DNA from 4 places in the Streptomyces sp. NPDC001393 genome. Region 1 is predicted to be linked to each of the others. Evidence: riboswitches for the same ligand, from Rfam matches in the RefSeq annotation. Region 1 holds a riboswitch; each other region holds the start of a gene.
What was found. Region 1 has a riboswitch for cyclic di-AMP ahead of ACWC2T_RS18250 (transglycosylase SLT domain-containing protein). Riboswitches for the same ligand answer to the same signal wherever they lie in the genome.
Positions count from the first base shown of each region.

Region 2: linked by a shared signal. The riboswitch ahead of ACWC2T_RS32665 (transglycosylase family protein) and the one ahead of ACWC2T_RS18250 (transglycosylase SLT domain-containing protein) in region 1 are both predicted to bind cyclic di-AMP.
Region 3: linked by a shared signal. The riboswitch ahead of ACWC2T_RS09490 (M23 family metallopeptidase) and the one ahead of ACWC2T_RS18250 (transglycosylase SLT domain-containing protein) in region 1 are both predicted to bind cyclic di-AMP.
Region 4: linked by a shared signal. The riboswitch ahead of ACWC2T_RS30740 (M23 family metallopeptidase) and the one ahead of ACWC2T_RS18250 (transglycosylase SLT domain-containing protein) in region 1 are both predicted to bind cyclic di-AMP.

Region 1 covers NZ_JBSFIH010000014.1:152,624-159,597, reverse strand. Annotated here, with positions in the region: gene ACWC2T_RS18255 (polyprenyl synthetase family protein) at 1-937, opposite strand, end outside; cyclic di-AMP (ydaO/yuaA leader) riboswitch at 1,460-1,642, shown strand; gene ACWC2T_RS18250 (transglycosylase SLT domain-containing protein) at 1,647-2,141, shown strand; gene ACWC2T_RS18245 (HAD family hydrolase) at 2,254-3,066, opposite strand; gene ACWC2T_RS18240 (FAD-dependent oxidoreductase) at 3,171-4,373, opposite strand; gene ACWC2T_RS18235 (carboxylate--amine ligase) at 4,423-5,667, opposite strand; gene fahA (fumarylacetoacetase) at 5,973-6,974, shown strand, end outside.
Region 2 covers NZ_JBSFIH010000041.1:19,723-26,696, reverse strand. Annotated here, with positions in the region: gene ACWC2T_RS32685 (Ppx/GppA phosphatase family protein) at 1-229, opposite strand, end outside; partial or broken gene ACWC2T_RS32680 (DUF501 domain-containing protein) at 431-892, opposite strand; gene ACWC2T_RS32675 (FtsB family cell division protein) at 945-1,424, opposite strand; gene eno (phosphopyruvate hydratase) at 1,545-2,831, opposite strand; gene ACWC2T_RS32665 (transglycosylase family protein) at 3,207-3,893, opposite strand; cyclic di-AMP (ydaO/yuaA leader) riboswitch at 3,898-4,070, opposite strand; gene ACWC2T_RS32660 (transglycosylase family protein) at 4,254-5,336, opposite strand; gene ACWC2T_RS32655 (DUF899 family protein) at 5,628-6,311, shown strand; gene ACWC2T_RS32650 (cytochrome P450 family protein) at 6,305-6,974, opposite strand, start outside.
Region 3 covers NZ_JBSFIH010000005.1:245,631-252,604, forward strand. Annotated here, with positions in the region: gene ACWC2T_RS09450 (hypothetical protein) at 1-562, shown strand, start outside; tRNA gene ACWC2T_RS09455 (tRNA-Lys) at 713-786, shown strand; gene ACWC2T_RS09460 (hypothetical protein) at 1,179-1,307, shown strand; gene ACWC2T_RS09465 (hypothetical protein) at 1,311-1,571, shown strand; gene ACWC2T_RS09470 (GTP cyclohydrolase II) at 1,616-2,248, opposite strand; gene ACWC2T_RS09475 (MarR family winged helix-turn-helix transcriptional regulator) at 2,369-2,878, opposite strand; gene ACWC2T_RS09480 (dihydrofolate reductase family protein) at 2,940-4,073, shown strand; tRNA gene ACWC2T_RS09485 (tRNA-Met) at 4,145-4,218, opposite strand; cyclic di-AMP (ydaO/yuaA leader) riboswitch at 4,518-4,664, shown strand; gene ACWC2T_RS09490 (M23 family metallopeptidase) at 4,674-5,702, shown strand; gene ACWC2T_RS09495 (aldo/keto reductase) at 5,779-6,723, shown strand; gene ACWC2T_RS09500 (PrsW family intramembrane metalloprotease) at 6,797-6,974, opposite strand, start outside.
Region 4 covers NZ_JBSFIH010000036.1:18,202-25,175, forward strand. Annotated here, with positions in the region: gene ACWC2T_RS30725 (bifunctional acetate--CoA ligase family protein/GNAT family N-acetyltransferase) at 1-1,207, opposite strand, end outside; gene ACWC2T_RS30730 (HPr family phosphocarrier protein) at 1,387-1,668, shown strand; gene ACWC2T_RS30735 (GntR family transcriptional regulator) at 1,818-2,504, opposite strand; gene ACWC2T_RS30740 (M23 family metallopeptidase) at 2,703-3,446, opposite strand; cyclic di-AMP (ydaO/yuaA leader) riboswitch at 3,459-3,621, opposite strand; gene ACWC2T_RS30745 (M16 family metallopeptidase) at 3,840-5,228, opposite strand; gene ACWC2T_RS30750 (M16 family metallopeptidase) at 5,225-6,628, opposite strand; gene ACWC2T_RS30755 (DNA gyrase/topoisomerase IV subunit A) at 6,888-6,974, shown strand, end outside.

The DNA of each region.
Region 1 (6,974 bases):
CCAGCGCGGCGCGAGCCTCCTCCGCGTATCGGACGGTGTCCCGGCGGGCCTGCTCCAGCGCGGGGTGGGCGCGCAGCGCGGCCAGCGCCTCGGCGTGCCGGGCGTCGTCGCCGAGGTCGGAGTCGAGCAGCTCGCACAGCGCGATGTCCTCGGCCAGACCGAGGCGGGCGGCGCGCTCGCGCAGCCGGAGCACGGGCAGGGTCGGGATGCCCTCGCGCAGGTCGGTGCCCGGGGTCTTGCCGGACTCGTGCGAGTCGGAGGCGATGTCCAGGACGTCGTCGGCGAGCTGGAAGGCGACTCCGAGCCGCTCTCCGTACTGGGTGAGCACGTCAACGACGGTCTCGTCGGCACCGGACATCATCGCGCCGAACCGGCACGACACCGCCACCAGCGAGCCCGTCTTGCCGCCGAGCACGTCCAGGTAGTGCTCGACCGGGTCACGGCCGTCGGAGGGGCCGGCGGTCTCCAGGATCTGGCCGGTGACCAGTCGTTCGAAGGCGAGGGCCTGCACCCGGACCGCCTCGGGGCCGAGGTCGGCGAGGATCTGGGAGGCGCGGGCGAAGAGGAAGTCGCCGGTGAGGACCGCGACGGAGTTCCCCCAGCGGGTGTTGGCGCTGTCCACGCCGCGCCGCACGGCTGCCTCGTCCATGACGTCGTCGTGGTACAGCGTGGCGAGGTGGGTCAGCTCCACGACCACGGCGGAGGGCACGATGCCCGGCGCGTAGGGGTCGCCGAACTGGGCCGCGAGCATCACGAGCAGCGGCCGGAACCGCTTCCCGCCGGCTCGTACGAGGTGCTGCGCGGCCTCCGTGATGAACGGGACCTCGCTCTTGGTGGCCTCGAGCAAGCCTTCCTCGACAGCCGCCAATCCGGCCTGGACATCGGCTTCCAGAGCCTGGTCCCGCACGCTCAGCCCGAACGGCCCGACGACGGTCACGAGGGGTCTCCTGTCTGCTGGTGTCTGCTGGCGATTACACGGTTTGTCGATAGGTCGCTGCCATCACTCAAGTCAGCGTATCCGGTCCTGTTTCGATCACCGATAGCGCCCACCGGTCCAGCCCGGGCGGTATCGGATCACGACCGGTATGTTTTTGATCAAGTGATAAGAACGGACATTTATTGACTTAACAGGAATACACGCACTTTGGTTCCACCGCGGCTTCCGCCACAGGTTCCATCACCCACCCGAGCCGCCCGAATCCCTCATGCCCGATTTGAAATACTTTGTTATTTCGTGAGTTGGGTCACGCCCCACCTCCGGCACCGAGGGCCCGCCAGGCCGCCTCCTCCCCTTGCTCCATCCGCGAGTTGAAGGTTGGCAAACGCAAAGGATCAAGTACCACATACGGCACAGACCGTGGTCAAATCGTGCCTTGTGTGAATCCAGTACTTGTTCCCGACATGTGCTCTCGCATACGTTCCGGGCCATCGGGCGGACGCCGAATCCTGCCGCCGCCCGCGTGACCCATCGACGAACTCATTCGTACGGCAGGAGCGGGGGACCCAGGTAAGTCCGCCGGACCGGTCGGCACACGCCGCACCGGGACGGCTCGGGGTGAAGCCGTGCCTTCTCGCGAAGCCACGGCCGGGCACCTCCCCGCCCGAACCCGACAGCTCACCTCGCAGGCGACGGAGAGGACTTCCCCATGTCTGCTGCCGCTCAGCACCACCGCCGCCCTCGCACCAACCGCCTCGCCCGCATCCTCGCCGTCGCCGGCACCGGTGCCGCCGTCCTCGCCCTGCCCCTCATCGGCGCCACCAGCGCCTCAGCGGCCACCGTCACGCCCACCAAGACGGTCTCCACCACCCTGGCCGGGTACCCGAACAACCTCGACGGCTGGATCCGCCAGTCCCTCGCGATCATGGCCCAGAAGGGCATCCCGGGCTCCTACAACGGCATTTACCGCAACGTTATGCGGGAGTCCTCCGGCAACCCGTACGCCATCAACCTCTGGGACTCCAACGCCGCCATAGGCACCCCGTCCAAGGGCCTGCTCCAGGTGATCGACCCGACCTTCAACGCGTACCACGTGGCCGGAACCGCCTTCAACCCGTACGACCCGGTCGCCAACATCACCGCGGCCTGCAACTACGCCGCCGCGCGGTACGGGTCGATCGACAACGTGTTCAGCGCGTACTGACAGTCCCGCCGACCGGCACGGCATCGGCCGCCCGGCGTGTGCCCGCACCTGACGGAGGGCACCCCGGGCGGTCGTCGCGCCTTCCGGGGGCGGGCGCCTACTGAGATGCCGGTCAGTCGGTCGGGAACAGTCTTTCGAGGACGACGGCGATGCCGTCGTCCTCGTTCGACAGGGTGATCTCATCGGCCACCGCCTTGAGTTCGGGGTGCGCGTCGGCCATGGCGACGCCGCGTCCGGCCCAGTCGAACATCGGGATGTCGTTGGGCATGTCGCCGAACGCCAGTGCCTCCTCCGCCTCGATCCCGAGCCGCTCGGCGGCCAGCGCGAGACCGGTCGCCTTGGTCACCCCCGACGGCTGGAGCTCCACGGTCCCCGGCCCCGACATGGTGACCGTGGCCAGGGAGCCCACCACCGCGCTCGCGATGGCCGCCAACTCGTCGTCGGACAGGGCGGCATGGCGCAGCAGCACCTTGCTGATCGGCGCGCACCACAGGTCCTCGCGCCGGCCGACCCGGACCGCGGGCAGGGTCGGGTGCGGCATCCGGTACCCGGGCTCGATGAGCGTGAGCCCCTCCACGCCGTCCTGGTCGACGGCCGCGTACACCTGCCCCACCTCGGCCTCGATCTTGCCGAGCGCGGTCTCGGCCAGCTCCCGGTCCAGCCGGACCGACCACAGCAGACGGCCGGTCCCGGCGTCGTAGACCTGCGCGCCCTGCCCGCACACCGCGAGCCCCGTGCACCCGAGGTGCGCAAGGAGCTGCCGTACCCGCGGGGCCGGGCGGCCCGTCACCACCAGGTGCCGGGCGCCGGCCCGCGCCACCCGCGCGAGCGCGGCGAGCGACCGGTCGGAGACGGTGTCGTCGCCGCGCAGCAGCGTCCCGTCCAGGTCGGTGGCGATCAGTGCGTATGCGGGGGAGGCTGCCATGATCAGAGAATACGGATACCGGGCCCCGCCGACTCATCTTGTGGTCCTGCGCACTTACGTGCTGATCAGCCTCAAGTGGCGCCAGCGCGCACCTCGTTGACCCGTCAGCCGTGAGCGGCCGCCAGGTGTTTGGTCAGGCGCGGTGAGGCGAACTCCGTGCCGCAGACGAAACGCATCACCGGGCCGTACGACGACGCCGCGGGCAGGCCGGTGAAGTACAGGCCGGGGACGGACGAGACGAAGCCGGGGCCGAGCCTGGGCGTGCCCCGGCTCACCGCGAGCCGGGTGCGCAGTTCGTGGCCGAGGAAATCCATCGCCGCGATGTCGACGCGGTAGCCGGTGGCGGCGATGACGTGGTCTGCGGTGAGCCGCTCGGTGTGCCCGCCGTGGGTGCGGACGGTGAGGACGGGGGTGCCGTCCGGTGCCTCGGCGCTCACCACCCGCTCGACGTCCTGCACCTGCACGGCGCTCGCGAAGCGCTCGCGCAGCCACCAGGCGCCGAGCGGTCCGAGGACCCGGCGGACCAGGAAGTGGCGGGTGGCCTCGGGCAGATAGCGGTAGGGGTGCGGGTAGTAGCTGAACGCCCACAGCGACCAGGCGCGGCCGAACGGGGACTCCGGGCGCAGCTTCGGCTGCTCCCAGGGCGGCGCGCCGAAGGCGACCCGGCCGCGGCCGCGTGCGACGACACGCACGCGTGCCCCCGCCTCGGCGGCGAGTGTCGCCGTCTCCAGAGCGGACTGGCCGGCGCCGACCACGATGAGCTCCTTGCCGGCGAATCGGCTCAGGTCGTGGTGCTGGGAGCTGTGCGAGACCGGGCCGGTGGGCGCCGGTCCGTCGGCCGCGGCTCCCGCGAGCTCCGCCGGCAGGTGCGCGAGGCCCGACAGGCCGGTGGCGACGACGACCGCGCGTGCGGTGAACATCTCCCCCGAGTCCAGCTTCAGCTCGAAGCCGCCGCTCTTGTCGCGGTCCACGGAGACGACCCGCACCTGCTCCAGGTCGGGGACCAGCTTCTGCCGGAACCACTCGCCGTAGGCGGTGAACGTCTCCACCGGGATGATGTCCTCGTCGGCCACCAGGCGGCGGATCCCGGCCGCGTCGCAGTAGTCGGCGAGGGTGTGGCCGGGCTGCGGGCAGTCGAGGTTCGAGGCGGCGGGCGTGGACTTCAGGAGCATGCCCTCGGGCATGTGGTCGCGCCAGCTGACCATGGGGTCGCCGAAGACGCGGACGGGGATGCCGCGCGCCCGCAGATGGGCGGCGGTGGACAGGCCGAACGGCCCGGCCCCGATGACTGCAACCGGTCGAGTCACGAAGTCCCTCCCCAGGACATGGTGCGCGCCACTCTGTGCGTGGCTCTGCCTACTTCGTGGAGGTGCTGCTGCCGCGGCGGTTGGTCCGCCACAGCTGATAGAGGTGCTTCGCGCCCGGGCGCACGAAGCGGGCGAGCATCGTGAGGAACGGCAGCGGGTCGTCACCCGCGAGCCAGGCCAGCTCCGTCCCGCTCGCCGTGGCCGGCGCGTGCGGCGTCGTATAGCCGCTGCGGCGGTAGGCGAGGAGGGCGGGAAGGTCGATGTTCTCCACGATGTAACGGTGGCCGGCGCGCTGTTCCCCCTCCGGAACGGGGCGGCCGGTCAGGTTCAGATGCATCGCGCGTACGACGTCCACGCCCGACTCGTTCTCGAAGAGCCGGAACTGGGCGCCCATGCGCGGGTTGAAGTCGAGGAGCTTGTACTGCCCGTCGCGCCGGTCGAAGCGCAGGTCGAGGTCGATGATGCCGCTGTAGCCGATCTGTTTGATGAAACGTGCGGCGAGGTCGGTGAGTTCCGGGTTGTCGACGACGTACGCGTTCGCCGTCATGCCGGCGTGCGGCGGCCAGGAGCGGACCTTGACGCCGGTGAACAGCGCCAGGGGGGTTGCGTCCTGATCGAAGCAGGCGTGCACGATCCAGTCCTCGGCCTCCTCGCGCGGCAGGTACTCCTGGAGGATCACCCCCGGCCGCCGGCCCCAGTCGCGGGCCAGGGCGAGCAGACCCTCGCGGGTGGCGATCCGCGTGGTGCCGCCCACGGCGGGCCGTGTGCGCCGGACGAACGCCTCCCGGTTCTTGGCCACCACCGGGAAGCGGGCCGTCTCGGCGAAGGCGACGATGTCGTCGTACGACTCCGGGAACGCCGACGCGGGGCTTGCGATGCCGTGTTCCACACACAGTTCGTGCAGGCCCTGCTTGCTGGCGAGCCGACGCGGCAGTGCGGGGTCGACGCGCGGGAAGAGAAAGGAACCGGCCAGCTCGTCCTGGTGCTCGGCGATCAGTACGGCGGCCTCCTCGTCGGTCGGGACGAGGACGGCGGGGCGGCCGATGCGGCGGCCGATGCGCAGCAGGCCCTCGACCAGGTGGCCCGGGTCCTCCGCGCCGGTGGTCGGCCACACGAAGGCCTTCTTCAGGTAACGGGAGGAGGCCGCGGGCGTGTAGGCGTCCTCGGTGATGGCGTACATGGGCACGCCGAGCCGGCCCAGGCTGCGGATCGCGCCGACGCCGCCGTGGTGCAGCGGATAGTCGCCGAACTTGACGATCAGTCCTGGTACGTCCCGGTCCGCCTCGAACGGCACACCGACGGTGTCTCCGGCCACGGGTCCCCCCACGTGTCCCCCCAATGGAACGGACCCACCCCGTCCGTGTCCCCAAAGGACGCTAAGCCGGAATTGCCGCCTCCGACAAGCCCTATTCGGACATTGCGAACTCTTTAGACAGGGTGCGAGCAACCTTTCGAAGGCCTTGTGACACACATCTTTCGGACACTGTGGCGAGTGCCGCAGGAGGCTCTGCCCAAGACACGCATCACGGCCGTAACGTGTGGCCCGACCACATGGAACGAGCGCCATGCACGGCCCGGATGAGAGTGAGGCAGCACCCCATGCCCCCCTTCGACGTCCCCGAGGGCGACCCCTTCGGCCCGCACAACCTTCCCTATGGCGTGTTCTCGCCCTCCGGCAGCACGGAGCGGAGGGTCGGCGTCCGGCTCGGGGACCAGGTCCTCGACGCGGGCGCCGCGGCCGCCGCCCTCGGCTCGCCGCACCACGCGCTGCTCGCACGGCCCACCCTCAACGCACTGCTGTCCGCCGGCCGCCCGGCCTGGACGGAGGTACGGCGCGCCATCACGGCCTGGATCACCGACCCCGCGCACCACGAGGCGGTCGAGCCGCTGTTCCACCCCCTGTCCGAGGTGACCCTCCACCTGCCCTTCGAGGTGGCGGACTACGTCGACTTCTACGCATCGGAGAACCACGCCCGCAACGTCGGCCAGATCTTCCGCCCCGACGCCGAGGACTCCCTCACCCCGAACTGGAAGCACCTGCCGATCGGCTACCACGGCCGCTCCGGCACGGTCGTCGTGTCGGGCACGGACGTCGTACGGCCCTCCGGGCAGCGCAAGTCCCCGGCCGACCCGGCACCCGTCTTCGGCCCTTCGGTCCGGCTGGACATCGAGGCAGAGGTCGGTTTCGTCGTTGGCGTGCCGTCCGCGCTGGGCAGTCCGGTGGCACTCGGCGACTTCCGCGAGCACGTCTTCGGGCTGTGCCTGCTGAACGACTGGTCCGCGCGGGACATCCAGGCCTGGGAGTACGTCCCCCTCGGCCCCTTCCTCGGCAAGTCCTTCGCGACCTCGGTGTCGGCGTGGATCACCCCGCTGGAAGCGCTGGAGCACGCGCGCGTGGCGCCTCCGGAGCGCACGCACCCGCTGCTGCCCTACCTGGACGACTCGGCACCCGGTATCGAGCCCGGCGGCTACGACCTGCGGATCTCCATCGCCATCAACGGCCATGTGGTCTCCGAGCCGCCTTTTTCGACCATGTACTGGACCGCCGCCCAGCAGCTCGCCCACATGACGGTGAACGGTGCCTCGCTGCGCACCGGCGAC
Region 2 (6,974 bases), on a different contig from region 1:
GTTCACGGATCACCCCGGCGTACTCCCGGCACGCGGCGAAGGTCCGCTCCAGCGCCTCGGGCGCCAGCCGGCCGGTGCGGTCCACGTCCTGACCGAGCCGCACGATCGTCATGCGCCGGTCCAGCTCCAGCAGCTCACCGGTGGCGGGGCTGACGTCGGCGACGAGCAGCCGGATGGAGTTCGTGCCGCAGTCGACGGCGGCGACCCGGGAGAAGCCCTCCGGGACCATGGGCTTCTCGGCGAAGAAGCCGCTGCGGACCTCGGCGGGGTCGAAGACCGCGCCCTCCTCACCGGGGTGCTCGTCCGCCGGGTCGGGCGCCTCGAGCGGCTGCACACACGGCCCCTTGCGCCACCACTCCGGCAGCATCGCGAGCGCCTCGTCGCCGAGCGGGTTCACCCCGGGGCCGGCGGCCAGCGAGTGCGCGACCAGGACGTGCAGGCACTTCACACGGTCCGGCATGCCACCCGCGCTGGGGAAGCCCTTCAGGACCTCGATGGCGTCCCGGCGCGCGATGTAGTCATCGTGCGCGGCACGGTAGGCCGCGGCCAGCTCGGGGTCGCTCTGCAGGCGTTCGGTCATCTCCTTCATGACGCCGTTCGCCTCCAGCGTCCCGATCGCCGAGGCGGCGCGCGGGCACGTCAGGTAGTACGTCGTCGGGAAGGGCGTGCCGTCGGGCAGCCGGGGTGCCGTCTCCACGACGTCCGGCTGACCGCACGGGCAGCGGTGCGCGATGGCCCGCAGGCCCCGCGGCGGGCGGCCCAGCTGCTGCTTGAAGGCCTCGACGTCCGCGTCGGTGGGCTCGGTGCGCGGGGTGGGCGGCAGATCAAAAAGCGACAGCGCGGAGCGCTGCCCTTGAGGGGTGGTGGCCGGGCGACGGGCGGGCGTTTCCATGACTGCTTTCGGATCGGCTTTCTGTCGGTCACTGGGTCGATGGCTGCATCGACTACTGGTCGGAGGCGTCGGCCTTGTCGACGCCGTCCCAGACATTGGCGTACCAGGGCCGCCGGGCGGCCTTCAGGTCGGCGCGGGACTGCCTGGCCGTGCCGCCGGGGTCGACCACCACGTACCCGGTCTCGCCGGGCATCACATAGTGCAGCCGGCGCCGGATCTGCTGCTCGGCGTAGGAGTCGTCCTGCCAGCGCGCCTTGAGGTCGCGCAGCTGCTCCACCCGCTCGCGGGCCTGCTCCCGCTGCCGCTGCAGGTCGGAGATCTGCGCGCGCTGGGTGACGTACTGCCGCATCGGGTAGGCGAGCGCGACGATCATCGAGCACAGCACCAGGGCGAGCAGCGCCGCACGGCCGGTGAGCCGGGAGCGGCGGGCCTGCCGCCTGCTCTGGGAGCGGTAGACCCGGGCCGCCGTCTGCTCGCCGAGCAGCCGCAGCCTGGTCGCGGTGGAGAAACGGTCCCGGTCCTTCACGGCCATCTGGCTTCTCCCGCCTCCCCTTGCCGGTGTGGATTCCACACGTGCGTACGTCCCCGGACACGGTACGGGACCGAGTCCGGGGACGTACGTACGACTGGCTAGGCCTTACCCCAGGTTGGGTCAGCCCTTGAAGCGCGGGAACGCGCTGCGGCCCGCGTACACCGCGGCGTCGTCGAGGATCTCCTCGATGCGCAGCAGCTGGTTGTACTTGGCGACACGCTCGGAGCGGGCCGGGGCGCCGGTCTTGATCTGGCCGCAGTTGGTGGCGACGGCCAGGTCGGCGATGGTGACGTCCTCGGTCTCGCCGGAGCGGTGGGACATCATGCACTTGAAGCCGTTGCGCTGGGCCAGCTCGACGGCGTCCAGGGTCTCGGTCAGCGAGCCGATCTGGTTGACCTTGACCAGCAGGGCGTTGGCGGTGCCCTCCTCGATGCCGCGGGCGAGGCGCTCGGGGTTGGTGACGAACAGGTCGTCGCCGACCAGCTGGACCTTGTCGCCAAGACGGTCGGTGATGACCTTCCAGCCGGCCCAGTCGTCCTCGAACAGCGGGTCCTCGATGGAGACGAGCGGGTAGGCCGCCACGAGCTCCTCGTAGTACTCCGTCATCTCGGCGGCGGAGCGCTCCTTGCCCTCGAAGAGGTACTTGCCGTCCTTGTAGAACTCGGAGGCGGCCACGTCGAGCGCGAGGGCGATCTGCTCACCGGGGACGTACCCGGCCTGCTTGATCGCTTCGAGGATCAGGTCCAGGGCGTCACGGTTGGAGCCCAGGTTCGGGGCGAAGCCGCCCTCGTCGCCGAGGCCGGTCGCCAGGCCCTTGGACTTCAGGACCTTCTTCAGGGTGTGGTAGACCTCGGCGCCCCAGCGCAGGGCCTCGGAGAAGGACTCCGCGCCGATCGGGGCGATCATGAACTCCTGGATGTCCACGTTGGAGTCCGCGTGCGAGCCGCCGTTGAGGATGTTCATCATCGGCACCGGCAGCAGGTGCGCGTTCGGGCCGCCCAGGTAGCGGAAGAGGGGGAGGTCGGACGCCTCGGAGGCGGCGTGGGCGACGGCGAGGGAGACGCCGAGGATGGCGTTGGCGCCGAGGGAGCCCTTGTTGTCGGTGGCGTCCAGGTCGAACATGGCCTGGTCGATCAGGCGCTGCTCGGTCGCGTCGTAGCCGACCAGCTCCGGGCCGATCTGCTCGATGACGGCGAGGACGGCCTTCTCGACGCCCTTGCCCAGGTAGCGGTTGGGGTCACCGTCGCGCAGCTCGATGGCCTCGAAGGCGCCGGTGGAGGCGCCGGACGGGACGGCGGCACGACCCGTGCTGCCGTCGTCGAGGCCGACCTCGACCTCGACCGTGGGGTTGCCTCGGGAGTCCAGGATTTCCCGGGCTACGACGACGTCGATGGACGGCACGAGCATCTCCTTCTTGGATGTGACGCTGGAAGTGCGGGGCTGTGTGCCTTACGGCTGTGCCTTGCGCCTAGAGCCTAACCGTCCCGGGGGCGCCGGCCACCGACCGACCGTCCCGTGGACGGGGAGGACACGCAGACGGTACCCATTGTTCACTAGCGGAACAAAGGGTGGGTGTACGGGGCACGAAGAAAAGGGGCCGGAGGCACTCGGGAAAGGAGGCCGAGGCGTCCAGGAGTGGGGGCGGAAAAAGACCCCGCCCCGGCGCGTACGGGGGAACACGCGCCGGGGCGGGGAGCCCGTGGGGACGGGGTGGCCCTCACGAGGCCTTCAGTGTGCGGGCCGGGGATGTGAGGGCGCTGTGGGTCCGTTCGGAGCCAGGTGTCACTTCAGGTGCAGCTGCTGGCCCGGGTAGATGAGGTTCGCGTCCTCGACGATGTCCTTGTTCAGCTGGAACAGCTTCTGCCAGCCGCCGGCCACGTGGTGCTTCTCGGCGATGGCGCTGAGGGTGTCGCCCGTGACGACCTTGTACTCGCCGTCGCCCTTCTTGACCTTCTTGCCGGTCGGGGTGGTGACGGTCTTGCTCGCCTTCGGGGCCGTGCGCGTGGTGGAGCGGGTGGCGGCCTGCTGGTCGGTGGAGCGGGTGCTCGTGCTCGGCGCGGACTTCGTCGAGGCGGCCGGGGCGGAGCCGTTGTACGCGGCGGAGGACAGGCCCGTGCCGCACACCGGCCAGGCGCCCTTGCCCTGGCCCGCGAGGACCTTCTCGGCGACGGCTATCTGCTGCGACTTGGTGGCGAGGTCGGCACGCGCGGCGTAGGCGGTGCCGCCGTACGCGGCCCAGGTGGAGTTGGTGAACTGCAGACCGCCGTAGAAGCCGTTGCCGGTGTTGATGGACCAGTTGCCGCCCGACTCGCACTGGGCGACCGCGTCCCACTCGGAGGCGGTGGCGGCGGAGGCGTTGCCGGCCGCCATCAGCGGGGCGGCGACGGCGGCGCCGGTGACACCGGCGAGCGTGATGGCGCGGACGGCCTTGGACGGACGACGGTGCTTGCCCTTGCCGGAAAACAGCATGGATCGATCCCCTCACCGACGCCTGCGAGGTGAGCTGTCGGGTTCGGGCCGGTTGAGTTGCCCGGCCGCACACTCGCTCTCGCGAGGCGCGGCTTCACCCCTAGCCGGTCCAGCGTCAACCGCTGGGCCCGGCGCTTACCTTGGGTCCCCCGCTCCTGCCTACGGCGCTTGACGCGACGACTGTTCCCGGGCAACCCGCTGGCAGGATTCGGCGTTGCGAGTCCCGGGGCTCGTGGTGACGAGCGGTCCTGACCGTAGACATGCGATCGGCGGAATTTCAAAGACGATCAGGGCTTCTGAGACTCATCCCACACTTTCGCCAAACCGGACATCAGCCGCGAAGTGGGGCGTCAACTCCCGCTAGTCGTCGCCGTTTTCGGCATGGATTTTCAGGGTCTGACCGGCGGTGATGTGGTCGGGGTCGGCGCCGATGACCTTCTTGTTGGCCTCATAGAGCGCATGCCACCCGCCGCCGACGCCAAGGGAGTCGGCGATGGAGGCGAGGGAGTCGCCCTCGTGGACGGTGTAGGTGGCCGGTCCGCGGTCGGCATGACGGCCGGAAGAGGCGGAGTTCTGACCGTTTGTCGCGCTTTCGTCCGCGCTGCCGCCGCGGTGACGTCCGCCACTGCTGAGCGCTCCGGTGTCGATCAGGCTCCAAGAACCGGCACTCTGCTGGTAATTGTCCGAGTTGTCGGTACCGGGTTCCGCCGTGGGAGAGCTGTCGCTTCCCTGGGGGCTTCCGCTGTCGCCTGAGCCGGACTTGTCGGTCTTGTCGGGCTTGGGGGTGCTGGTTCCGGTGGAGCCGTCGGCCGTACCCGGAGTCCCGGAGGTGTCCTTGCTCGGGCTCGGGGCCGGCGTGGCGCTCGAGTCACTTGCGTCCGAGGGGGAGCCGGAGGAGTCCGAACCGGAGGCGGGCTGGGAACCGGAACCCGAACCCGAACCGGAGTTGGGCGCGGACGAATCCGGCAGACCGGACGAGTCGGAACCGCCGGCCGAGCCGGACGTGCCGCTCGACCCGTCGCCGTTGCCGGAGCCGCCGACGCCGGTGTCGACGTCGACCGAGGCGGAGCCGGAGGTCAGTCCGGCGGTCAGCGCGCACATGGCCCACGGCTTGGTGCCCTGGTCCGCGAGGATCTTCTCGGCGACGGCTATCTGCTGGGAGCGGCTGGCCTGGTCGGCGCTCTCGGCGTACTGCGTGCCGCCGTACTTGTCCCAGTCGGCCAGCGAGATCTGCAGACCGCCGTAGTAGCCGTTCCCGGTGTCCGCACTCCAGGAACCGCCGCTCTCGCACTCGGCGACCTTGTCCCATGTGGTGCCGTCGGCCGCATTGGCACTGGCGGCGCCGAGCAGCGGGATGGCGATGGCGGAGCCGGTCACGCCGGCCGCGACGAGGAGGGCAGGAGCCTGACGGGGGCGACGGTGACGACCGTTCCCGGAGAGCATGCGGAAGCCTTTCGTGCGACAGCAGGGCCGGCGAGGCGAACTGGTACTCCTCGCCACGCTGATGGGTGAACGTATCGGCAGACGATCACTTGTCACAAGTTAATGCCGCGCAGATCACGTGAAGATCACGGAGTTGAAGGTTTGTCATCTCCCCCTGCCCGGCACCCGATCCTCCCCTCCTGCCCGCTTTGTCACCCGACGGGAACGGCGGTGCCTCACGCCCGGCGCGCGGCGCGGCCGCAACCATGGACCCGACATGACCCCGGGGGGCTTGACGTCCAGGAGGACACGATGGCGCGGCACACCCGGCTGCCCGGCGAGTCCGCGGAGTACCTCGCCGCACGCGAGGAGCTCCGCAACGCCGAGATCGAACTCATGCGCCACCGCGAGCAGGTCGCGGCCCTGCGCAGGGCGCTTCCGCAGGGCGCCGCCGTCGACGACTACGTCTTCCTCGAAGGCCCCGCCGACCTCGACGCGGGCGACACGCCCGTCCGCGAGGTCAGGCTGAGCGAGCTGTTCTCCGGCCCCGGCCGGCCGTTGATCGTCTACCACTTCATGTACGGCAAGCGGCAGACCGACCCGTGTCCGATGTGCACCCTGTGGATCGACGGCTTCAACGGCGTCGCCCACCACGTCGCCCAGAACGCCGACCTCGTCGTCCTCGCGGCCGCCGACCCGCCCGTCCTGCGCCGGCACGCCCGAGGCCGCGGCTGGACCCGGCTGCGGCTGCTGAGTGCCGGGGACAGCACCTTCAAGTACGACCTGGGCAGCGAGGACGAGGACGGGGTGCAGGACTCCACCGTCTCCGTCTTCACCCGGGACCCGGACGGCACGGTCCGCCACTTCTACTCCGCCCACCCGCGCATGGCCGAGGACATCGACCAGCGCGGCATCGACCTGCTCAACCCCGTCTGGCACCTTCTCGACCTGACGCCGGGCGGCCGCGGCGACTGGTTCGCGGGCCTGGACTACTGACCGCCGGTGCCCGCCGGGACCGGGGTGAACTCCACCGGCAGGGTGCGCAGGCCCCGCATGATGAGCCCGCCCCGCCACCTCAGGTCGGCCGGATCGGCGGCGAGCCGCAGGTCGGGCAGGCGGGTGAGCAGGGTGGCGAGCGCGGTCTGGCCCTCCAGCCGGGCGAGCGGCGCGCCGAGGCAGTAGTGGATGCCGTGGCCGTATCCGAGGTGCTGGTTGTCGCGGCGGGCGAGGTCCAGCACGTCCGGATCGGCGAACCGCTGCGGGTCCCGGTCCGCCGCCGCGAGCACCACCAGCACCGGATCCCCCGGCGCGATGTCCTGCCCGCCGATGGTGAGCGGTTCCGTGGCGAACCGCCAGGTGGCGAGCTCCACCGGGCCGTCGTAGCGCAGGAGTTCCTCCACTGCGGTCTCCAGGAGGTCCTTTTCCTTCCTGGCCAGGGAGTCCTGGAGGTGCTCGCGCTGGGCGGGGTGGGTGAGCAGGGCGTAGGTGCCGTTGCCGATCAGGTTCACGGCGGTCTCGAAACCGGCGAACAGCAGGATGAAGGCCATCGCGGCGGCCTCGTTCTCGGTGAGGTGCTCACCGTGGTCGGAGGCGCGGATGAGGCCGGAGATGAGGTCCTCGCCGGGCGCGGGCTCGGCGGGCAGCGCCTCGCGCTTCCTG
Region 3 (6,974 bases), on a different contig from region 1:
CCTGCTCTCGATCATGGCTGCCATCGAGGCGTGCGAGGCTGTGGCCAGCGCGGATACGAGCGCCAGGCATCAGGCGCTTCGGCATCTGGATGACACGTGCTCCATCGTTCGGCGGTCGCTTCTGCGGGTCCACCGGATCTCGAACAGCGTCAGGCGTGGATCTCCCCGGCAGCGCAGCACAAAGCGTCACGCCGCCCTCGTAGTGGCAAAACTGCAGCTTGCCGAGGCGCAGGTTGACACCAAGGGCATTGGTGGGCTCCGCAGTCTGGCCGCGCTGCTCGCCAAGATCGGCAACAGCTACGCTGCCGGAAACGCTGGCAGGCTTCTGCCAGAGCAGAGGCTTCGAGGCACGGTTCCGGTGGCCAACCGAGAAGGGCTTCGGCTGGTTGCCGTGGTCTCCGCTCCAGTAGCAGCGGTTTGCCTGGCCGTTCTGACGGGGCTTCCCTCAGGAGTCGAGACCGTCTTGGCGGCCGCTGTAGCTGTGGTGGCTGCTGCGGCCGCATACGGGCCGCGGGTCGCAATCGCCAAAGCGGCCGAGATCATGAGCATTTTGAAGCAGTAGTACTGCGCTCATTGGTACTGAACGCGCTGCTCAGCAGGTTCTTTTTGCGTGAGCGATGCGTGAGCGGACGATGCGGCACGAGCTGTCACGAGCCACACCGCCCGTCACGGCGCACATGCCCTGACCAGGTGGTTCCGGACCCCGAAGCACGGCCCGGAACCACCCGGCAAGCCTTGGCCAGGACTTTTAATCCATTGGTTGTGGGTTCGAGTCCCACAGGGCCTACAGGTGCGGGGGAGGGGTTATCCCCTCTGACCTGCTGTGCAGCGCCCGGGTCGGCTTCGGTCGGCCCGGGCGCTGCGTCGTTTCCGGGTCCGTGCGTGAGCGGACGAGCCCGCTTCTTGCGGACCCCCGAGCCCGGAAGGACTCCCGAGCCCGGAAGGACTCCCGAGCCCGGAAGGACTCCCGAGCCCGGAAGGCCCGGTGCCCGGCTGGATCTCCCCGGGCTGCTGATGCTGTCTCCCGGACTCGCCCTGCTGCTGTACGGCCTCGCCCGGGGCGGCGAGCGCGGTGACCTCAGCGGGCCCGGTGCCCTCGTGCCGGTGCTCGCCGGCGCGGCCCTCACCGCGGCCTTCGTCCGCTGGGCGCGCCGGTCGGTCTCGTCGTCGGTACGACCGTGCGGATCGCCGCGCGCCGGATCGACACGGTGGCACCAGGCCGGCTGGTCGGGACCGGGATCGCGGTGGCCGCCCTCGGGATGGCGCTGACGGCCTGGCAGGTGGGGGTGCCCGGCGTCGCGTCCTGACGGATGGTCGCGTCGGCGATGGTGGTGGGCGTCGGCACCGGCATGGTCCTGATGCCGACGATGACCGCCGCGAGCCGAGGCCTGCCCGCCGAGCGGCTCGCCGCGGCGAGCACCACGCTGAGCATCAACTCCCAGCTGAGCGCGTCCGTTGGCACGGCCGTGCTGTCGGTGATGCTCGGTACGGCGGGCCTGCACCCGGCCGGCTTTCGCACCGCGTACGCCGTACCGGCCCTCCTGTTCCCGGGCCGTCGGCAGGTGCGGTGACGTGACCGGCAGATCCGTTCCGTACCGAGACCGGCGCGGGCCTTTCAGCCCACGTTGAGTTCGGCCAGCGGCAGTGTGTGCCGGGTCTGGAGGACCTTCGCGCGCAGGTAACGGACGTTGTGGGCCGTGGTGAAGACACCGGTCGGCACCCGGTCCCGTACGACCACGCCCAGTGCGCGCAACTGCTCCGCCTTGTCGGGGTTGTTGGACAGCAGGTCCAGTTCCCCGATGCCGAGCGCGGCGAGCATCTGCGCGGCGGCCGTGTAGTCGCGGGCGTCCTCCGGCAGGCCGAGCGCGGCGTTCGCCTCGTAGGTGTCGAGGCCCTGGTCCTGGAGGGCGTAGGCGTCGAGCTTGTTGTAGAGGCCGATGCCCCGGCCCTCCTGGCGGAGGTAGAGCAGGACGCCACCGCGGTCGGCGATGCGTTCGACGGCCTCGCGCAGCTGGGGTCCGCAGTCGCAGCGGGCCGAACCGAAGACATCGCCGGTCAGGCACTCGGAGTGCAGGCGCACCAGCGGGACGGTGCCGGGGGCGGGGTCGCCGAGGACGACGGCGACGTGTTCCTGGCCGTCGGCCAGACTGTGGAACGTGACGAGTTCGGCGTCGACGCTGTAGCCGTCGTCGAAGCGCAGCGGTACCCGGACGCGGGCGCGCGGCGTGGCGGCGGGGGTGTCGGGCATGCGGGTCCCTCCGGGTGCGGGCATGTGCTTCAGATTTGAAGCAGCGGTACGCAGGGGACCCTACCTCATGCTTCAAAGTTAAAGCAACGGAATTCGGGGCATCGTCCGCATCCGCCGCGATCACGAACAGGAGGAACGGCGCCGCCAGGGCAGGTCCTCCGTTCCGGGCTCGGCGCCCTCGCCCTGCAGCCCGCGCGCGATCCCCGTGCAGATCTCCTCCAGCTGCCCCACCTGCTCCGGCGTGAGCCGGTCGAACAGGGTGGCGCGCACGGTCTCGACATGCCCGGGCGCCGTACGCTCCAGTACGGCCATCCCCTCGTCCGTCAGCACGGCGATGCTGCTGCGCTTGTCCCAGCGGCAGTCCTCCCGGCGCACCAGCCCGTCCCGCTCCAGCCGGGTCACCGCGTACGTCAGCCTGCTGCGCGTGATCTTCAGCTTCTCGGCGAGATCGGTCATCCGCAGCCGCCGGTCGGCCGCCTCGGACAGGTTGGCCAGCACGGAGTAGAACAGGTGCGGCATGCCGGCGTCCTGCTGGAGCTGTCGGTCGATCGCGTCCTCCAGGAGGTGCGTCGCGGCCATGTACGCGCGCCAGGCGCGCTGCTCCTCGGGGCTGAGCCAGCGGGTCGTCATGCCGCCAGTGTAAGTTTGTTTCAAACTTGAACCAAGACTCGCCTCCAGGGAGACCGCGCCGATGTCGTACCCGTACGTGCTGCTGTCCGCCGCCGTCTCTCTCGACGGCTACCTGGACGACACCGGCCCCGACCGGCTCCTGCTGTCCAGCCCGGCCGACTTCGACCGGGTCGACGCGGTACGGGCCTCGGTCGACGCCATCCTGATCGGCGCCGGCACGATCCGCGCCGACAACCCGCGGCTGCTGGTCAACTCCGTCGAGCGCCGCGCGGCGCGGGTGCGGGAGGGCCGGCCGGAGTACCCGCTGAAGGTCACCGTCACCGCCACCGGCGACCTCGACCCCGACGCCAACTTCTGGCGCACCGGCGGCGCGAAGCTCGTCTACACGACCGACGCGGGCGCCGAGCGCGCGCTCCGGCGCGTCGGTGACGCCGCCGACGTCGTCCCGCTCGGCCCCGGCCTCGACTGGCGGGCCCTGCTGGCCCACCTGCACGACGTGCGCGGCATCGGGCGGCTGATGGTCGAGGGCGGCGGCACGGTCCACACCCAGCTGCTGCAGCTGGGCCTCGCCGACGAGCTCCAGCTGGTCCTCGCGCCGCTGTTCGTCGGCGACCCGGCCGCGCCCCGACTGTTCGGTCCCGGCGGCTATCAGGCCGGCCGGCTGCGCCTGACCGAGACCCGACGTATCGAGGACGTGGTCCTCATGCGCTACGAGCCCACGGCCCCGGGCGCGGGCGCGGTCGCCACCGCCGCCGACCGGCACTGGCTGCGCACCGCCTGCGAGCTCGCCGCCCAGTGCCCGCCGTCCCGGACGGCGTTCAGCGTCGGCGCGGTGGTGGTCGCGGCCGACGGCACGGAGCTGGCCCGTGGCCACTCCCGGGAGGGCGGGGATCCCGTGGTCCACGCGGAGGAGGCCGCGCTGGCGAAGATCGACCCGGCCGAGCCCCGGCTGGGCGGCGCCACCGTCTACAGCAGCCTGGAGCCGTGTTCCCGGCGGGCCTCGCGGCCCGCGCCCTGTGCCGAGCTGATTCTCCGGGCGGGGGTGCGCAGGGTGGTCACGGCGTGGCAGGAGCCGGACACGTTCGTGGCGGCGGCCGACGGGACGGGCGTCCTGGTCAAGGGCGGTGCCGAGGTGGTCGTACTGCCTGAGCTGGCGGGACTCGCCAAGGCACCGAACGCCCACTTGCTGGGATGACGCGGAAAACGGGGGCAGGGAAAACACTCAGGGCCGGAAACCATCTCTGGCTTCCGGCCCTGAGTCTTCAGTAGCGGGGACAGGATTTGAACCTGCGACCTCTGGGTTATGAGCCCAGCGAGCTACCGAGCTGCTCCACCCCGCGTCGTTGTGACTCCAGAGTACCCCATGCTCAGGGCGGCATGCACACCGCTTTCCCGGCACGGGTGATCGACTTCACGGACGGTGACCGGACGACCGCCCTCCGCATAACATCTGAGACACCATCAAAAACTCCGACGCTCATGAACCGTGGCCAACTCGCCCGATTTGCAGCGCTCCTGGCCGATTGGTCCGCGGTCGAAAAGGTTAATGATCAAGCCGAACGGCTTGGAAAGTGACTCTCAGGTCTATTAACGTTCGATAACGCAGCGCGGTCGTCCCAGCCGTCACAAGAGGCGGCTCCGTGCGCACGCGCCGAATCCCGCGAGGGAACCGGGGAACCACCACCTTGGGGTGAATCGCACGAATGCCACAGTTGGTATACGCGCGTAGGAGACCTTCCTGCTCCGAACCCGTCAGCTAACCCGGTAGGCGGAGGAAGGAAAGGAGTACGCCCGAGTGGCGTCCAACCGGCCCGCCCCAGAAGCCCCGTTCGTGCCCTCGCAAGCCCAGCCGGAGACCTTCGGCTACGGCGCCTACCGCGCCGAGGAGGGGCCCTGGGAGGAGTGGAACCCCACCGAGGACTCCGTCGCCGCGGTCCGTGGCCGGCACCGCGTCGCCAAGCAGCGCGGCGGCTTCGCGCGCAGCTCCACCGTCCTCGGCGTCGGCGTGATGGCCGCGGTCGGCGCGGGCGGCATGGCCAGCGCCAACACCGGCAAGCCGCCGGTCTCCATATCCCTGCCGGACCTGGACTCCGTCGAGCACGTCTTCGGCGGCGGCTCCTCCGACGCGTCCCAGGCCACCGCCACCGGCCTCAGCAAGGTCGGCGTGAGCACCGACAGCGCCGAGGGCAGCAACGCCGGCGAGGCCCTGCGCAACCGGATCATGGCCCAGGCCGAGCAGCAGAAGGGCCAGGCGAGCAGCAAGGTCACCGCCGCCGCGATCGCCGCGGCCGACCAGCAGACCGCCGACGCGGCCGCCAAGGCGGAGAAGGAGGCCGCCGCCAAGGCCGCCGCCGCCAAGCAGCAGGCGGAGGCCGACGCCCAGCAGGCCGCCGAGGCGAAGCGGCTGGCCGAGCTGGCCAAGGAGTACACGCTGCCGGTCGTCTCGTACACGATCACCGGCACCTTCGGGCAGCCCGGCGCCATGTGGTCCTCCGGCTACCACACCGGCCTCGACTTCGCCGCCCCCACCGGCACCCTCATCAAGGCCGTCCACAGCGGCACGGTCACCCAGGCCGGCTGGGCCGGCGCCTACGGCTACCGCACCGTCATCACCCTCGACGACGGCACCGAGCTGTGGTTCTGCCACCAGTCCTCGATCAACGTCTCCGTCGGCCAGAAGGTCTCCACCGGCCAGGTCATCGGCCGGGTCGGCGCCACCGGCAACGTCACCGGCCCGCACCTGCACCTGGAGGTCCACCCGAACGGCCAGGCCACCGCCATCGACCCGGCGCCGTGGCTGCGCGACAAGGGCCTCAACCCCTGAGCCCCACTGCTCCATCCGCGGGATCCCGCCGCCGACGGTGGAATGCGATCATCCACCGTCGGCGTTGACTTGGAGCATGACTTCTCTGCGCACACTCGGTTCCTCCGACCTCGAGGTCTTCCCGCTCTGCCTCGGCGGCAACGTCTTCGGCTGGACCGCCGACGAGGAGACCTCCTTCGCCGTCCTCGACGCCTACACGGCGGCCGGCGGCAACTTCATCGACACCGCCGACTCCTACTCGGCGTGGATCGAGGGCCACAAGGGCGGCGAGTCCGAGACGATCATCGGCAAGTGGGTCAAGGCCCGCGGCAACCGCGACAACGTCGTCATCGCCACCAAGGTCAGCCAGCACCCCGAGTTCCAGGGCCTGTCCGCCGCCAACATCAAGGCCGCCGCCGACGCCTCCCTGCGCCGCCTGGACACCGACCACATCGACCTCTACTACACCCACTTCGACAAGCCCGAGATCCCGGTCGAGGAGATCATCGGCGCGCTGGACGAGCTGGTGAAGGCGGGCAAGGTCCGCCAGATCGGCGCCTCCAACATCAGCCCCGAGCGCCTGCAGGCCTCCCTGGACTTCTCCGACCGCGAGGGCCTGGCCCGCTATGTCGCCCTCCAGCCCCACTACAACCTCGTCTCCCGCGACACCTACGAGGGCCCGCTGCAGGACCTGGCCGCCAAGGAGGGGCTGTCCGCGGTGTCCTACTTCTCGCTGGCCTCGGGCTTCCTGACCGGCAAGTACCGCCCCGGCACCAAGGTCGACAGCGCCCGCGCGAGCCGGGCCCAGCAGTACGCGGAGTCCTTGCGCGGCCAGAAGGTGCTGGCGGCCCTGGACGAGATCGCCGCCGCCCATGACGCCCCCGTCGCCCGGGTCGCCCTCGCCTGGCTCCTGGCCCAGCCGACGATCACGGCCCCGATCGCCTCGGCCCGCACGGTGGACCAGCTCCCGGCCCTCCTGGACGCGGTGGGCCTGAAACTGACGGGGGAGGAAGTGCAGAAGCTGACGGACGCCTCCGCCTAGGTCACCCTCTCCCTCCGCCTGGGTCACCCTCTCGCGGATTCCGGCGGTGCCGGGCCCTCCGCAATCCGGCCGGCTAGGACCGGTACGGGTTGTACGCGGAGTACGGCGCCGCCGGATACCCGTACGCCGGCCCGGACGCCGCAGGCATCTGCACCGCCGGATACCCGGGACCCGGCCCCGGCCCCGGCGCCGCGGGCATCGCCGCCCAGCGGGCCGGGACCGGAAGCGACGCCCTCGCCGCGTACTCCAGG
Region 4 (6,974 bases), on a different contig from region 1:
CGGACACGAAGGTGGACACGCCGGTGACTCCGGTGACCCCTCCCCCGCGCCGGTGCAGCCGGGACAGCAGGGCGATGCCGATGGCGCCGGACTGGGCGAACATGCCGATGCGGCCGGGGCGGGGCATCTCCGGGGCGAGGGAGGCGTTCAGCCGGACACCGGGCGCGGTGTTGATGACCCCGAAGGCGTTCGGGCCGATGATCCGCATGCCGTACGCGCGCGCCTGCTCCACGAGCGCCCGCTGCCGCTCGCGCCCCTCGGGCCCGCTCTCGGCGTACCCGGCGGAGAGCACGACGAGCCCCTGCACTCCGTGGTCCCCGCACTCGGCGACCACGGCGGGCACGTGCTCGGCCGGTACGGCGACCACGGCGAGGTCCACGTGATCGCCGATGTCCCGCACGCGCCGGTACGCCGGCACCCCGTCGACCTCACCGAGGTCCTCCGGGAAGGCCTTGTTCACGGCGTGCAGCCGGCCGCCGTAGCCGGCGTCCCGGATGTTGCCGAGGACGCTGCGGCCGACGCCGCCGGGGGCGCGGCCGACGCCGACGACCGCCACGGAGCCGGGCATGAGCAGCTGCCGTACCGACCGGGCCTCGGCGCGCTGTTCCCGCGCGCGCTGCACGGCGAGGGACCGGTCGGTGGGTTCGAGGTCGAACTCCAGGCGGACGACGCCGTCCTCGAAGCTGCGCTTCTGGGTGTAGCCGGCGTCCGTGAACACCTTGATCATCTTGGTGTTGGCGGGCAGCACCTCGGCGGCGAAGCGGCGGATGCCGCGTTCACGGGCGACCGCCGCGATGTGTTCCAGCAGGGCGGAGGCGACCCCGCGGCCCTGGTGGGCGTCCTGCACCAGGAAGGCGACCTCGGCCTCGTCGGCGGGTGCGGAGGCGGGCATGCCGTCGGCGCCGATGCGGTCATAGCGTACGGTGGCGATGAACTCGCCGCCGATGGTGGCCGCGAGTCCCACCCGGTCCACAAAGTCGTGGTGCGTGAAGCGGTGGACGTCCTTGGCGGAGAGCCTGGGGTACGGCGCGAAGAAGCGGTAGTACTTCGACTCGTCCGAGACCTGCTCGTAGAAGCTGACCAGGCGGTCGGCGTCATCGATGGTGATGGGCCTGATGCGCGCCGTACCCCCGTCGCGCAGCACCACGTCCGCCTCCCAGTGGGCGGGGTAGAGGTGCCGGTCCTGCCGGTCCGCCGAGGTCTGCATGGGCCCCAGAGTACGGCTCGCGTCCGACAACGGCGCGGGGCAGTCTGTGGAGGACGACAAGCCGGAACCGAGGCCGCGGTTCCGGCGCCACACCGGAGCGGACGACGGTGCGCTCCGGGCATGCTTCACGATATGGGAAACTGGTCTAGACAACCCTGAAGACTGAAGGGCAGCAACACATGGCTGAGCGCCGCGTCAACGTCGGCTGGGCCGAGGGCCTCCACGCCCGCCCCGCCTCCATCTTCGTCCGAGCCGCCACGGCCGCAGGCGTCCCGGTGACGATCGCCAAGGCTGACGGCAACCCCGTCAACGCGGCCTCCATGCTGGCTGTCCTGGGGCTTGGCGCCCAGGGGGGCGAGGAGATCGTCCTGGCCTCCGACGCAGAGGGCGCGGACGCCGCCCTGGACCGTCTGGCCAAGCTGGTCTCCGAGGGTCTCGAGGAACTGCCCGAGACGGTCTGAACACCGGCACAGCGATAACGCCGGAGCCGCGTCGCCTGTTTTCGGGCGGCGCGGCTCCACCCTTTCCGGGCTCATTGCGCGCACACCTGAATTCGGGCAGCGGAAATACACCGCAGCCGAATTACTCTTCTTTGTATACGGCGCCCGTGTTAATGCCGAAGACCCGACATGTTTACGGCGTGTTGCGAAGTCCTCACACGCTCGGCGCCTCCGGCAAAACGCAGCCGGTGCGCGGCCGTCACGCGCTCGGTGTGCAGCGCCGTGACCGCCCGCGCGCGCTCACCGTCGCCGCGCGCCACCGCGTCGACGATGGCGCCGTGCTCCGCCCAGTGGTCCACCGGGCTTACCGGCGCCTCCACCGCGTACATCCAGGCGATCTTGTGCCGCAGCTGGGTGAGCATCGCCGTCAGCGACGGGCTGCCGGAGGCCTGGGCGAGCGTCTCGTGGAACCAGCCGCCCAGCGAGCGCAGGTCGCCGCTGTTGCCCGTGCGGGCCCGCTCCTGGCCCAGCCTGACGAGGCCGCGCAGCACCTTCAGATGGGCCTCGGTGCGCCGCTGGGCGGCCCGGGCGGCCCCGAGCGGCTCCAGCAGCATGCGCATCTCCAGCAGGTCGGCGGCCTCCTGCTCGGTCGGCTCGGCCACGCACGCGCCCGCGTGCCGGCGGGTCACCACGAAGCCCTCGGCCTCCAGGGTGCGCAGGGCCTCGCGGACGGGGACGCGCGAGACGCCGTAGCGACGGGCCAGGACTTCCTCGGTCAGCCGGCCGCCGCGCTCGTAGACACCCGCGACGATGTCGTCCCGGATGGCCGTGCACACCGAGTGCGCCGGAATACGCATGACCGACCTCCGCCTTAATCCCCGTGAAACGTCGACGATGGACGCGTGTTCCGTGACTCTATTCCAATGAGCCGGAATTTCCGACGGCGGGCCGGATTCCATGGATATTTTTTGGTCAGCGGGCCGGGCGGGGCCCGCGAAAAACGGCGAAAGCCCCGGCTCGGTGAGCCGGGGCTTCGCGGGCCGTGCGATGCGGCGTCAGACGTTCACGCCGTGCTCGCGGAGGTAGGCGACGGGGTCGACGTCCGAGCCGTAGTCGGGGGTCGTGCGGGCCTCGAAGTGCAGGTGCGGGCCGGTGGTGTTGCCGGTCGCGCCGGACAGGCCGATCTGCTGGCCCGGGGTGACCTGCTGGCCCACCGAGACGCCGATGGACGACAGGTGGCCGTACTGGGTGTACATGCCGTCGGCCATGCGGATCACGATCTGGTTGCCGTACGCGCCGCCCCAGCCGGTGGAGACGACGGTGCCGGAGCCGACCGCGTGGACGGGGGTGCCGGTGGCCGCGTGGAAGTCGATGCCCGTGTGGTGGCCGGAGGACCACAGGGAGCTGCTGGCCTGGTAGCCGGTGGAGACGTAGGAGTCGGCTATCGGGGCGACGAAGGCGTTCAGGCGCTTGCGCTCGGCCTCCCGGGCGGCGCGGGCCCTGGCCTCGCGCTCGTCCTTCGCCTTCTTCGCCGCGGCCTCCTCGGCCGCCTTCTGCTCGGCTGCCTGCTTCTGCGCGGCGGCCTGCGCGGCGATGTGCTCGGCGACGTCGTCGCTCACGGTGAGGACCGGCGTGAGACCGGTCTGCTCCACGGTGTGCTCGGCGGCGAGCGCCGGGGAGGCGGCGAGGGTGCCGACGGCACCGGTGGTGGTGAGGGCCGCGATGCCCGCCGCCTGAGCGGTGGTGCGCTTGACCCGGCCGGGCTTGCGGTGCTTCCCGGTGGCGCACATGAACGCCATGAAGTGGCTGGTCCTTTCCTTCCCTCTCGCCTACCGGGTTAGCTGACGGGTTCGGAGCAGGAAGGTCTCCTACGGACCCCTCGCGGCATGCGCGGGCGCCCGATTCACCCCAGGGACTGCGTGGGTCCCCGGCTCCCCTGGCTCGCGCCGTACGGGGACTCGGCGATGGCTGTCCGGTGCCGCGGATGCAGCGCACTGCCCGACGAACAGCCCGGAAGACGCTACGGAAGCCCGCTTCGGAATCCCAAACCGATCCGGGCGTTTGTAGCGCATCCCACAGGTCAGACGGGCAACCTCCGCCTCAAACCGGGCATCTGGGGAAGGGAGTGGAACAGCGGGGGCCCTGACGGTGCTTAGTCCGTCAGGGCCCCACGCGCGCGTGCCGCTGTCCGGCTACTCGGCCGCCACCACGGTCACTTCACCGATGCCGAGCGCCTCCACGGGCGCCTTGATCTGGGCGGCGTCACCGACGAGGACGGTCACCAGGCGCTCCACCGGGAAGGCGTTCACGACGGCCGCCGTGGCCTCCACCGTGCCCGTCGCCGCGAGCTGCTGATAGAGCGTCGCCTGGAAGTCGTCGGGCAGGTGCTGCTCGACCTGGTCGGCCAGCGTGCTCGCGACGGCCGCCGCCGTCTCGTACTTCAGCGGCGCCACCCCGACGAGGTTCTGCACGGCCACGTCCCGCTCGGCGTCGGTCAGGCCGTCCGCCGCGAGGGTGCGCAGCACCTTCCACAGGTCCTCCAGGGCGGGCCCGGTGTTGGGCGTGTCCACGGAGCCGCTGATGGCGAGCATCGAGGCGCCCGTGCCGTCCGGCGCGGACCTGAGGACCTGGCCGAACGCGCGCACACCGTAGGTGTAGCCCTTCTCCTCGCGCAGGACGCGGTCCAGGCGGGAGGTGAGGGTGCCGCCGAGGCAGTAGGTGCCGAGCACCTGGGCGGGCCACACGCGGTCGTGCCGGTCGGGGCCGACGCGGCCGATGAGCAGCTGGGTCTGCACGGCGCCGGGCCGGTCCACGATGACCACGCGCCCGGTGTCGTCGGCGGTCACCGGCGGCACGGGCCGCGGCTCGCCCGGGGTGCCGGTCCAGGCGCCCAGGGTGCCGGCGAGCAGCGCGTCGAGGTCGACGCCGGTGAGGTCGCCGACCACGACCGCGGTGGCCGTGGCGGGGCGTACGTGCCGGCCGTAGAAGGCGCGTACGGCGGCGGCGTCGATCTTCTCGACCGTCTCCTCGGTGCCCTGGCGCGGGCGCGACATGCGCGAGACCGCCGGGAACAGCTCCTTGGAGAGCTCCTTGGCGGCCCGGCGGGAGGGGTTGGCCAGCTCGTGCGGGATCTCGTCCAGGCGGTTGCGGACGAGGCGCTCGACCTCGCTGTCGGCGAACGCGGGCGCGCGCAGCGCGTCGGCGAGCAGGCCGAGGCCCTTGGCCAGGCGGGAGGCCGGGACCTCAAGGCTGAGCCGGACGCCGGGGTGGTCGGCGTGCGCGTCCAGGGTGGCGCCCGCGCGCTCCAGCTCGGCGGCGAACTCCTCGGCGGAGTGCTTGTCGGTGCCCTCGGAGAAGGCCCGCGCCATGATCGTGGCGACGCCGTCCAGGCCGGCCGGCTCGGCGTCCAGGGGCGCGTCCAGCAGCACCTCGACGGCGACGACCTGCTGGCCGGGGCGGTGGCAGCGCAGCACGGTCAGGCCGTTGTCGAGCGTGCCGCGCTCGGGGGCGGGGAACGCCCACGGCCTGGCCTGGCCTGGCTGCGGCTGGGGGTGGAAGTCCATGGTGGCGAGCTCGGTCACTTGGCCGTCTCCTCGTTCTCGTTACCGGCCTCTACGGTCGCTTCCTGCTCCGGGTCCTCGCCGCGCCCCGCCTCCTCGGTGTGCTCGGCGGACTCGGCGGACAGCGGCTCGTAGACCAGGACCGCGCGGTTGTCGGGGCGCAGGCGGGCCTTGGCGACCTCCTGGACCTCCTCCGCGGTCACCGCCAGGACGCGTTTGACGGCGGTGAGGGCGAGCTGCGGGTCGCCGAACAGGACGGCGTACCGGCACAGTTCGTCGGCGCGGCCGGCGACCGTGCCGAGCCGGTCCAGCCACTCGCGCTCCAACTGGGCCTGGGCGCGCTCCATTTCCTCCGGCGTGGGGCCCTCCTCGGCGAACCGGGCCAGCTCCTCGTCGATGGCGGCCTCGATGACCGGCACCTCCACGTCGCCGGAGGTCTTCACGTCCAGCCAGCCCATGGAGGGCGCGCCGGCCAGGCGCAGCAGGCCGAAGCCGGCGGCGACGGCCGTACGGTCGCGGCGGACCAGCCGGTTGTAGAGGCGGGAGGACTCGCCGCCGCCGAGGACGGTCAGGGCGAGGTCGGCGGCGTCGCACGCGCGCGTGCCGTCGTGCGGGAGCCGGTAGGCGGCCATGAGGGCGCGCGCCGGGACCTCCTCGACGACGACCTCGCGCTTCTGCTCGCCGATGATCTCCGGCAGGGAGCCGTCGCGGGGGGCGGGCTTGCCGTCGTGGGACGGGATCGAGCCGAAGTACTTCTCGATCCAGGCGAGGGTCTGCCGGGGGTCGATGTCGCCGACCACGGAGAGCACCGCGTTGTTCGGCGCGTAGTAGGTGCGGAAGAACTGGCGGGCGTCCTCCAGGGTGGCCGCGTCCAGGTCCGCCATCGAGCCGATCGGCGTGTGGTGGTAGGGGTGCCCCTCCGGGTACGACAGGCTGGTCAGCTTCTCGAAGGCGGTGCCGTAGGGCACGTTGTCGTAGCGCTGGCGGCGCTCGTTCTTCACGACGTCCCGCTGGTTCTCCATGGACTCGTCGTCCAGGGCGGCCAGCAGCGAGCCCATGCGGTCGGCCTCCAGCCAGAGGGCGAGCTCCAGCTGGTGGGCGGGCATGGTCTCGAAGTAGTTGGTGCGTTCGAAGCTGGTGGTGCCGTTGAGCGAGCCGCCGGCGCCCTGCACCAGCTCGAAGTGACCGTTGCCCTTGACCTGCGCCGAGCCCTGGAACATCAGGTGCTCGAAAAGGTGAGCCAGGCCGGTACGTCCCTTGACTTCGTGGCGGGAGCCGACGTCGTACCAGAGGCAGACCGCCGCCACGGGGGTCAGGTGGTCCTCGGAGAGCACCACGCGCAGACCGTTGGCCAGGCGGTGCTCGGTCGCTGTCAGGCCCCCGGAGCCTGCCTCGGCTGTGGTCGTGTGACCCATGGGCATGTGCGTCCCTTCGCGAGCGGAGGCGGTTGTGGAAACCGCGGTTTTCCTGCCGTTCCAGCCACTGTATGCAAAGCGTGCGGGGCGTCGGCGAAGTTCCCGCGGGACGTACGCCCACAGCGGATCCCGTAGCCTGCGTCGGACCCGCCCGGGGACGCCCGGGAAGGCCGCCGGGACCGGGTCGCGGCACGGCTTGTCAGTGCCTCGGTCCACAATGGTCCGCGTCAGATCCGTCCATCCGTTGAGCAAGGAGCCGGCAGCGATGGCCCGCCGCAGCACGAAGACCCCGCCGCCCGACGATTCGTACGAGGAGAAGATCCTCGACATCGACGTCGTGGACGAGATGCGT